3 regions of the Actinoplanes ianthinogenes genome follow, and region 3 is predicted to be linked to each of the others. Evidence: riboswitches for the same ligand, from Rfam matches in the RefSeq annotation. Region 3 holds a riboswitch; each other region holds the start of a gene.
What was found. Region 3 has a riboswitch for ZMP and ZTP ahead of Aiant_RS00350 (5-aminoimidazole-4-carboxamide ribonucleotide transformylase). Riboswitches for the same ligand answer to the same signal wherever they lie in the genome.
Positions count from the first base shown of each region.

Region 1: linked by a shared signal. The riboswitch ahead of Aiant_RS14405 (bifunctional 5,10-methylenetetrahydrofolate dehydrogenase/5,10-methenyltetrahydrofolate cyclohydrolase) and the one ahead of Aiant_RS00350 (5-aminoimidazole-4-carboxamide ribonucleotide transformylase) in region 3 are both predicted to bind ZMP and ZTP.
Region 2: linked by a shared signal. The riboswitch ahead of Aiant_RS23340 (glycine hydroxymethyltransferase) and the one ahead of Aiant_RS00350 (5-aminoimidazole-4-carboxamide ribonucleotide transformylase) in region 3 are both predicted to bind ZMP and ZTP.

Region 1 is NZ_AP023356.1:3,209,302-3,212,564, reverse strand. It holds gene Aiant_RS14410 (class I SAM-dependent RNA methyltransferase) at 1-197, shown strand, start outside; partial or broken gene Aiant_RS45700 (helix-turn-helix domain-containing protein) at 221-390, opposite strand; gene Aiant_RS14405 (bifunctional 5,10-methylenetetrahydrofolate dehydrogenase/5,10-methenyltetrahydrofolate cyclohydrolase) at 942-1,814, opposite strand; ZMP/ZTP riboswitch at 1,831-1,913, opposite strand; gene Aiant_RS14400 (cation:dicarboxylate symporter family transporter) at 2,263-3,263, opposite strand, start outside.
Region 2 is NZ_AP023356.1:5,174,485-5,177,747, forward strand. It holds gene Aiant_RS23330 (TetR/AcrR family transcriptional regulator) at 1-185, opposite strand, end outside; gene Aiant_RS23335 (oxidoreductase) at 317-1,186, shown strand; ZMP/ZTP riboswitch at 1,173-1,263, shown strand; gene Aiant_RS23340 (glycine hydroxymethyltransferase) at 1,284-2,708, shown strand; gene Aiant_RS23345 (hypothetical protein) at 2,714-3,263, opposite strand, start outside.
Region 3 is NZ_AP023356.1:69,631-72,893, reverse strand. It holds gene Aiant_RS00355 (lysylphosphatidylglycerol synthase transmembrane domain-containing protein) at 1-326, shown strand, start outside; gene Aiant_RS00350 (5-aminoimidazole-4-carboxamide ribonucleotide transformylase) at 249-1,310, opposite strand; ZMP/ZTP riboswitch at 1,340-1,425, opposite strand; gene Aiant_RS00345 (ATP-binding protein) at 1,505-2,362, shown strand; gene Aiant_RS00340 (STAS domain-containing protein) at 2,359-2,715, shown strand; gene Aiant_RS00335 (STAS domain-containing protein) at 2,699-3,263, opposite strand, start outside.

The sequences.
Region 1 (3,263 bases), 3.1 Mb from region 3:
CCGGCGCCAGGGTGGTCCGGGACATCGTGGCGGCCGGCCCGCGCGCGGTCGCCTACGTGGCCTGCGATCCGGCGGCCCTGGCCCGGGACGTGAAGACGTTCCGCTCGCTGGGGTGGGAGCTGGCCGAGCTGCGAGCCTTCGACTGCTTCCCGATGACCCAGCACGTGGAGTGCGTAGCCCTGCTCCTGCCCGCCTGACCACCCACGCCCCGCTCCCTAGTCGCCCGGACCTGCGGCCCCACCGGATCAAGGATCGACGGCTTCACCGGCCGCGAATACGACGGCGGCCTCATCCGTGGCCAACGCCCGCCGCACCGTGTTCCGCCCGACCCCGAGCCTGCGGACGATCGCCTTGATCGGCATCCCCTCAGCCCGATGCAAACCGGCGCATCTTCGCCCAGCTCCTCCGCGCTCAACACCCTCCCGATCTTGGAAGGGGTCCAGATCCACCCGCCGCCTGGGGGGATCGGTTTAGCGCGTCGCCCGAAATGGGTGCTGGCCAGGACGGTGTTCCTTTCCGGCGGGCCGTAGTGCGCCCTAGTTGCCCCGGTTGGTGCGCGGAGCAGTCATTCCGGGGCAGGATCAGGGGCTGCCGAGGTGCCGGACCGATCGAGCTGGTGCTCACGGCCCTATCCCGAGCCCCGTTAGGGCCACCATGGCCAGCTGGGGTTGTTCGGCTGGTGCTTATGGCCCTATCCCGAGCCTGGATAGGGCCACCACGGCCAGCTGGGGGTGTTCGGCTGGTGCTCGGGGCAGGGGCATGAGCATCAGCTTGGGTGGGGCGGTTGCCTGGGTACGGGAGCGGCGGGCGTACGAATGGGTTGGACGGGCCGTAGCCGAGCGGGCACGGGCGGGCTCCGGGCGTACCGGAAATGGGGCTCGGGGATGGGCGGCCCGGCGCCGGCAGGATGGTTTTCCTGCCGGTGGCGCCGGGCGTGGCCGTTACGGGTTGGCGCGCTCGGCGGCGGCGACGGCGTTGCGGAAGAGCATGGCCACCGTGGTGGGGCCGACGCCGCCGACGCGCGGGGTGATGGCGCCGGCGACCTCGGCGCAGGACTCGTCGACGTCTGGGAGGAGGCGGCGGCCCTCGTAGCGGACGCCGGCGCCGATGACGGTGGCGCCGGGCTTGACGTGTTCCGGCTGGATGATGTGCGGGACGCCGACGGCGGCGATCAGGATCTCGGCGCGCTTGGTGTAGCGCGGCCAGTCCTTGACGCCGGTGTGCACCACGGTGACGGCGGCGTTCGCGGTCGGGCGCTTCTGCGCGAGCAGCATCGCGAGCGGGCGGCCCAGGGTGGCGCCGCGACCGAGAATGACCACCTCGCGGCCGGCCACCTCGATGCCGTGGTGGGCCAGCAGCGCCTCGATGCCGGCCGGGGTGCAGGGCAGCGGGCCGGGCAGGCCGACCGCGAGCCGGCCCATGTTGAGCGGGTGCATCCCGTCGACGTCCTTGTCCGGGTCGAGGGTCTGCAGGGCGGCGTCGTAGTCCAGGTGGGCCGGGATCGGGTACTGGATCAGGACGCCGTGCACCGACTTGTCGTCGTTGAACTCGGCGATCACCTTGAGCAGGTCGGCCTGGCCGACGTCGCCGGACAGGTGCCGGTGCGGGGACTCGAAGCCGAGCTCGGCGGCCTGCTTCTGCTTGATCCGGATGTAGCCGGCGCTGGCGTCGTCGTCGCCGACCAGGATGGTGGCCAGGCTCGGCTGGATGCCGCGCTCCTTGAGCTTGCCGACCCGGTCGCGGACGTCGGCCAGGACGGCCTCGGCGACGGGCGCTCCGGGCAGGAGGCGGGCGCCGGTGGTTTCGGTGGTCATGCTGTCTGCTCCTCGGCCGGGGAGCCCAGGCGGACGACTCCCGTGACGAGCTCCCCGATGGTTTCGACCATCCTCGTGCCGCCAGTCGCTGCTTGCCCTCCAGAATGCCTGACGGATGAGGCGTGCCCGTCGGCGGGGGCGGTTTCGGACGAAGAGCCGGATCAAGTTCAAGATCTTCATTGACGCGCGTCCGCCGGGGTGCGGACCGCATGCTCCCGCGCGGGCCGAGGGCGGCGATCTGGCCGCTGGCGCGTCCAGGGCGATCGCCGCCCTCTTCACTGTCCGCGGGTGGTTCCGGAGATCAAGACCCGATGAGGCGCATCGCATCGTGGTCTCGGTTGTCCACAGCCGCGGGTTTTCCACAGCCGGGGGAGCGGGGTGCGCGGATTTTCGGCAGTCTGGTTCGTGGGTGGTCTGCCCCCGGATGGGGCGGGGAATGCCTCGGGGCTCATGCGGAATCCGGGCGGGGTGCCGGGTGGGCTTCGGCGGGTTCGGGGGAGTGGGCGTCGTGGGGGTCGTCGTCGAAGCTGGACTCGTCGAACGGTGCCGCGCCGGAGAGGACCAGGCCGGCCTGTTCGCGGTCGATCTCGTGGGTCCACGTGCCGATCAGGACCGTGGCGACGGCGTTGCCGGCAAAGTTGGTCAGGGCGCGGGCCTCGGACATCAGGCGGTCGATGCCGACGATCATGCCGACGCCGGGCACCAGGTCGGGGCGGTGGCTCTGCAGCCCGCCGGCCAGCGTGGCCAGCCCGGCGCCGGTGACCCCGGCCGCGCCCTTGGACGCGATGATCATGAAGAGCAGCAGGCCGATCTGCTGGCCGACGGAGAGCGGCTGGTCCATGGCGTCCGCGATGAACAGCGACGCCATGGTCAGGTAGATCGCCGTGCCGTCGAGGTTGAACGAGTAACCGGTGGGCACCACGATGCCGACGACCGGTTTTCTCACGCCCAGGTGACCCATCTTGGCGATCAGCCGGGGGAGGGCCGACTCGGACGACGAGGTGGAGAGGATCAGCAGGAACTCCCGGGCCAGATACCGGAAGAGCCGGAAGATCGACATCCCGGCGGCCAGCCGGAGCAGCAGGCCGAGCACCACGAAGATGAAGAGCACGCAGGTGGTGTAGAAGCCGAGCATGATGCCGGCCAGGCTCTTCAGCGCGTCGAATCCGGTGGCGCCGACCAGCGCCGCCATCGCACCGAACGCGCCGATCGGGGCCAGCCACATGATCATCATGAGGATCTTGAAGACGATCCGCTGGAGCAGGCCGATCGCCCGGATCACCGGTTCGCCCCGATCGCCCAGCGACTGGACGGCGAACCCGACCAGCAGCGCCACCAGCAGGGTCTGCAACACCTGGGTGCTGGTCAGCGCGGAGAACAGGGTGTCCGGGATGATCCCGAGCACGAAGTCGACGCCGCCCTCGGCCTGCTTGCTGACCTGGGCCGCGC
Region 2 (3,263 bases), 4.8 Mb from region 3:
ACCTTGGCCAGGACTATCGCGGCGTAAAGGGACTCCTTGGTCGGGAAGTGGCGGCTGACCGTGCCGGTTCCGACGCCGGCCCGGCGACCGATCTCGGCGATCGAGACGGTGAGGCCCTCGGTGGCGAAGGCCTGCATGGCGGTCTCGATGACCTTGGCGCGGTTGCGCTCGGCGTCGGCTCGCATGGACAACCTCCATCGACAAACGGGATGGCCGTCCCGTATCGTCGAATAAGCGGGACGTGCGTCCCGATTCTAGGAGGTGTGGCATGTGGAGTTCCACTGACATCCCTGACCTTGGGGGACGGGTCGCGCTCGTGACCGGGGGGAATTCCGGGATCGGGCGGGAGACGGCTCGGGAGCTGGCCGCGCATGGGGCCACGGTGGTGATCGCGGGGCGGGACCGGGAGCGTGCCGACGCGGTCGCCGGTGAGCTGGGTGGGCGGGCTGAGGCCCTGCACCTCGATCTCGGGTCGCTGAGATCGGTGCGGCGGGCGGCCGGCGAGTTCCGGAGCCGGTTCGAGCGGCTGGACCTGCTGATCAACAACGCGGGCGTGATGATTCCGCCGTATGGGCGTACCGAAGACGGGTTTGAATTGCAGTTGGGGGTCAATCATCTGGGGCATTTCGCGCTGACCGGGTTGTTGCTGGATCTGGTGCTGGGGACGGCGGGGGCCCGGGTGGTGACCGTGAGCAGCAATGGGCACAGGGGCGGGGTGATCGGGTTCGACGATCTGCAATCGGAGCGGGATTACCGGCGGATGCGGGCCTATCGGCAGTCGAAGCTGGCGAATCTGCTGTTCGCCTTCGAGTTGCAGCGGCGGTATCCCGGGGTGGTGAGTGTGGCCGCGCATCCGGGGGCGGCTCGGACCGGGCTGATGCGGACCAGCCCCTGGTTGTTCCGGTTCGTGGCCTCCCGGCGTACGAAATGGTTGTTCTCGTGGTTGATCCAGAGTGAAGGGGACGGGGCGCAACCGGTGTTGCGGGCCGCGACCGACCCGGGGGTCCGGGGTGGGGAGTATTTCGGGCCGGACGGGTGGGGCGAGTTCACCGGGCGGGCGACGCGGGTGGCCGCGGCCGAGGAGGCGTACGAGCCAATTTCGAGTCGGCGGCTCTGGATCGAGTCGGAGCGGCTAACCGGTGTGACCTACCCGGTGGGCGCCGGTATGCTGGCGGACGGGCCGTGACTGGCGCGTTCGGATGGTTGACCATCGGGGAGCGGCCTCGTCGAGACGACGACTTGCCGTGCGCCTGGGCCTCTTACCTACGTGATAGGGAGGTCCCATGTCTGAGTTGAATGCCGAGTCGATCGCTTTCCGTTCTGCCCTTGAGGTGGTCCGGTCTGTCGAGCCGCGTATCGCGGACGCGATCGCCAAGGAGCTGACCGATCAGCGCGAGTCGCTGAAGCTGATCGCGAGCGAGAACTACGCTTCCCCGGCCGTCCTGCTCGCCATGGGCAACTGGCTGTCTGACAAGTACGCCGAGGGCACCATCGGGCGGCGGTTCTACGCCGGCTGCCAGAACGTGGACACCGTCGAGTCGGTTGCCGTGGAGCATGCCAAGGCGTTGTTCGGCGCGCCGTACGCGTACGTTCAGCCGCACTCCGGCATCGACGCGAACCTGGTCGCCTACTGGGCCATCCTGGCCGACCGGGTCGAGGTGCCGTATCTCAAGAAGTTCGAGAAGCGGCAGATCAACGACCTGACCGACGCCGAGTGGGCCGAGCTGCGCCAGGCCTTCGGCAACCAGCGGCTGCTGGGCATGTCGCTGGACGCCGGTGGTCACCTCACCCACGGGTTCCGGCCGAACATCTCCGGCAAGATGTTCGACCAGCGCTCGTACGGGGTGGACCCGGCGACCGGCCAGATCGACTACGCCGCGCTGCTGGAGACCGCGAAGGAGTTCAAGCCGGCGGTGATCGTCGGTGGGTACTCGGCGTATCCGCGGAAGGTGAACTTCGCCAAGATGCGGGAGATCGCCGACGCCGTGGGCGCGACCTTCATGGTCGACATGGCGCACTTCGCCGGTCTGGTCGCCGGTGGCGTGTTCACCGGGGACTACAACCCGATCGAGCACGCGCACATCGTCACCACCACCACGCACAAGAGCCTGCGCGGCCCGCGCGGTGGCGCCGTGTTCTGCCAGCCGGAGCTGTCGTCGCAGGTCGACCGCGGCTGCCCGATGGTGCTCGGCGGCCCGCTGCCGCACGTGATGGCCGCCAAGGCGATCGCGTTCGCCGAGGCGCGCCGGCCGGAGTTCGCGAGTTACGCCCAGCAGATCGTCACGAACAGCCAGGCGCTCGCCGAGGGCCTGCTCAAGCGTGGCGTGCAGCTGGTCTCCGGCGGCACCGACAACCACCTGGTGCTGATCGACGTGCACCCGTTCGGGCTGACCGGCCGGCAGGCGGAGCAGGCCCTGCTGGACAGCGGCATCGTCACCAACCGCAACGCCATCCCGTCCGACCCGAACGGCGCCTGGTACACCTCCGGCATCCGGGTCGGCACCCCGGCGCTGACCAGCCGCGGTCTGGGCGTCGCCGAGATGGACCAGATCGCCGAGCTGATCCACACCGTGCTGGCCGGCACCACGCCGGACGCCACCTCGAAGGCGAAGTTCACGCTGGACCCGGCGCTCTCCGAGGGCATCGCGAAGCAGGCGTCCGACCTGCTGGCGCCGTTCCCGCTCTACCCCTCGGTCAGCCTCGGCTGATCGCGTCACCCGTCGAAACCCGTCACGGCCTCCCCGGCCGTGGCGGGTTTCCGCGTTTCCAGGATCCGGGTGACCAGGAAGTGCAGCAGGGTGCTGTGGATCCGCTCGGTGTGTCCGGGCCGGCGCAGCTCCAGCGACCAGTGGTCGGGGTTGTCCGGGTCCTCCCGGGACGGGTCGGGCTCCATGAGCCAGCAGAGTTCGCCACCGTCGGCGGTGGTGGCCATGACGCTGTCCGGCAACCGGTGGCGCAGGGCGGGGCCGGCCGCGTCCGGCTTCCGCAGCTGGTCCGGGGGGACCAGGGTGAGATCGCCGAGGGTGGCGAAACCGTAGGTGTCCAGCAGCCAGCGGTAGTCGGACGGCAGCGGCTGAGCGACCGCGCTCGCGTCGGCCGGGGTGACCGATGCCGGCGGTGGGATCAGGGCGGTGAGCCGTCCGGTCAGGTCCGCGCCCCAGGTGAAGTCCACCATGGACAGGATGTCCAGGCCGCTGTCGTGCTGCACGGTCGCCAGGCTGACCGCCCAGTGGCCGGCGCGCAGGCGGTGGGGCACCGGGCCC
Region 3 (3,263 bases):
TGCTGCTGGCGTTCTGCGCGGCCTACGCGGCCGGGACGATCACCATCGTGCCGGGCGGGCTCGGCGTCATCGACAGCGCGCTGATCCTCGGCCTGCTCGCCGGTGGGGTCGGCACCAGCACCGCGATCGCGACCGTGGTGCTCTACCGGATCATCAGCTTCGGCTTCATCATCGGCGCCGGTTGGGTGGCGTGGTCGGTGCTCCGCCGCCGCAGCCGATCAGTGCCTATGCCTTCCAGGAGAGGCCGGTCAGTGGCGGAACAGCCGGACCCCGGTCCGGATCAGGGTGATGCCCCGCTTCCGGCACTCGTCGGCGACCTCCGCTGAGCGCAGCGAACCACCCGGCTCGGCGATGTGACGGACACCGTGCCGGGCGGCCACCTCGACGTTGTCGGCGAACGGCAGCGCGCCGTCGGACACGAACGCGACCCCGTCCAGGCTGCCCAGCCACGCGGCCCGCTCGTCGGCGGTCAGCGCCTCGACGGCCTGGAGCTGCTGGGCGATCCGGTCCTGCACCCGGGTGGCGGTGCGGTCGTGCCGGACGGCGGGGTGGCGCCGCAGCCACCAGGTGTCGGCCTTGTCGCCGGCGATGCGGGTGCAGTCGATCCGGGACTGCTGGCCCGCGCCGATCCCCAGGGTCATCCCGTCGCGGACATAGACGACCGAATTCGACTGGGTGTACCGCGCGGTGATCGACCCGAGGAGCAGGTCCTCCGAGCCGGCGAACAGGTCGCGGGTCAGCGGGGCCTCGTCGCGCGGCTGGGTGAGGCGCAGGCCGTACACCTCCCGGACCTCGACCGGTGGCGGCCGGACGCCGGGGTCGGCCTCGACCACCAGGAACCCGCCGTTCTTCTTCGCCGACAGGGTGGCCACGACGCCCTCCTCGAAGCCGGGCGCGACGACGCCGTCCGCGACGACCCGGCGCAGCAGGTCGGCCAGTTCGGCGTCGACCGGCTCGGAGACGGCGAGGAAGTCACCGTAGGAACTCTTCGGATCGGCGTCCCGGGCACGGACGTAGGCGCTGGTCAGCGGCCCGGTGCCGGCCGGATCGAGCTGGTAGGTGGCGGCCGTGACGGCATCCAGCGGGCCGGAGGTCGCGGCGCCGGCGGGGGAGACGTGCTTGACCGAGGCGGCGGCCGGGCGGCCGAGCGCGGTCGCGGCCTCCCGGATGAGCTGCCAGCCGGCGACGGCGTCGAGAACGTTGATGTAGGACGGCTCGCCGTGCACGAACCGGAACGGCTGGTGTGCCGGGTCGACGGTGGTGAGGGTGGCCGGCCGCTGGTGCGGGTTCATGCCGTAGCGAAGCTTCATGTCGCCTCCGATCGCAGGTGAACTGCTGCCGGAGGCGCCCAGGCGGTCGGCGCCACACTGTCCCGATCGGCCGGTCCCCGGTGGTGCTCCACCCTCGCCAGTAGCGGCCGTCCGCAGCATAGCGTGCGATGGCGGCCGCGCTGCCGGGCGTACGAAAAGCGGAATGTCTTTTATGTGTGGTTTTCTGATGATGAATGACCGTGGTGAGGGCCGCGACCGCCGCCGCTCGGCGCCGTTGTATCGATGTGGAGCCTCCCTACCTCTTCGACCATTACGACCCGTCCCGGGGCGCCGGAGTCGACGTCGGGCTCGACGTGGACAGTTCGGTGCTCACCCTCGCCGTGCACGGCACCTGGGGGAACCGCCTCTGTCACGACACGCACACGGCGGTCCGCAAGTGCCTGAGCGAGCACCCCGCCACCCTGCTGATCGACCTCCAGGCGCTGGCCGACCCGCGGGCCGCGAGCGTGCCGACCTGGATGACGGCCCGGCGGCTGGGCGTGCCGATGCGGCCGCCGGTCGAGGTCATGGTGTGCGTGCCGGAGGACAGCCCGCTCGCGGGGCGGCTGCACCGGCTCGGCGCGCAGCGATATCTGCCGATGTATCACACCATGTCGCGGGCGCGAGCCGCGGCGGCCGAGCAGATGCCGCTGACCAGCCGGCTCGAGATGCAACTGGCCCCGGAGGACGGCGCCGCGGCGGCGGCCCGGGCGGTGGTCACCAACGCGTGTGCCGCCTGGCGGCTGTCCGAACTCCAGGACCGGGCCCGGCTGGTCACCTCGGAACTCGTACTCAACGCCGTCGAACACGCCGCCACCCCGATCACCATGGTGCTCTCCCGGCGCGGCGACGGCCTGCACCTCGCGGTCGGTGACGGCTCCCCGCGCCTGCCCCAATTGCTCGACGGCTTCCCGGCGCTCCCGGACGGCGCCCCGCCACGGCGTGGGTCCGGGCTGCACGTGGTGCACGCGGCCGCCACCCTCTGGGGCGCCATGCCCACCCGCGAGGGCAAGGTGGTCTGGGCGACGGTCCGGCCCTGGACGCGCCGATGAACACCTTCGTGAGCGGCGGCCCGGCCGACAGCGAGCCGGTGACTCCGGTGACCGCGCTGACCGCCGGTGGCGGCGAGCTGATCATCCGGCTCGCCGGCGAACTCGACGGCACCACCGCGCCCGCACTCGGCGCCCAGCTGGACAGCATGGTCAGCGTCGAACCGGTCCGCAGGGTCGTGGTCGACCTGAGCGACGTGGACTTCTGCGACGCCGCCACTGTCCGGGTCTTCGTGCTGCTGGCCACGGCGCTGACCGGTCGCGGCGGCGCCCTGCGCATTCACGGTGCCCGTCCGCACATCGCCTGGCTGCTGCGCCGGCTCGGGGCCGGCGGCCTGCTCAGCGACCCGTGGTGAGCAGCGCCCAGACGATCTTCCCGGAGGTCAGCGGCAGGGCGCCCCAGTGAGTGCTGGACGCCTCGACCACCCGCAGGCCCCACCCGGGCTGGGGGTGGTCGACGGCCGGCTTCGGCATCCGCAGGGGCATCTGCGAGCTGCGGTCCTGAACGGCGATCCGCAGATAGCGGCCGGTGCACACGGCGGTGACCGAGAAGTCGGTGGCGGCGTGCAGGATCGCGTTGGAGGCCAGTTCGGAGACGATCAGGCGGGCCCGGTCCCGCAGCCGCGGCAGCCCCCACATCAGGCAGGCGTCACCGACGACGCCCCGGGCCGCGGCGGCGCTGCCCGGGACTGGCGCCAGGTGCTCGCAGATCCAGCGGGGGACGTACGCGCGCATCGCGGCCAGCGCCAGCGCCCGATCGTCGTACAGGGCCACGAAGCTGCGGTAGGTGGCGAGGTCCTTGCGGACGTCCGGCCGCGCCGCGTACAGCAGCAGCGGCACACCCCAGTCCGACTCGGCCTTGAACGTCGCGGTGGCGAAGACGCTGAAGCTGGCCGGTTCCACC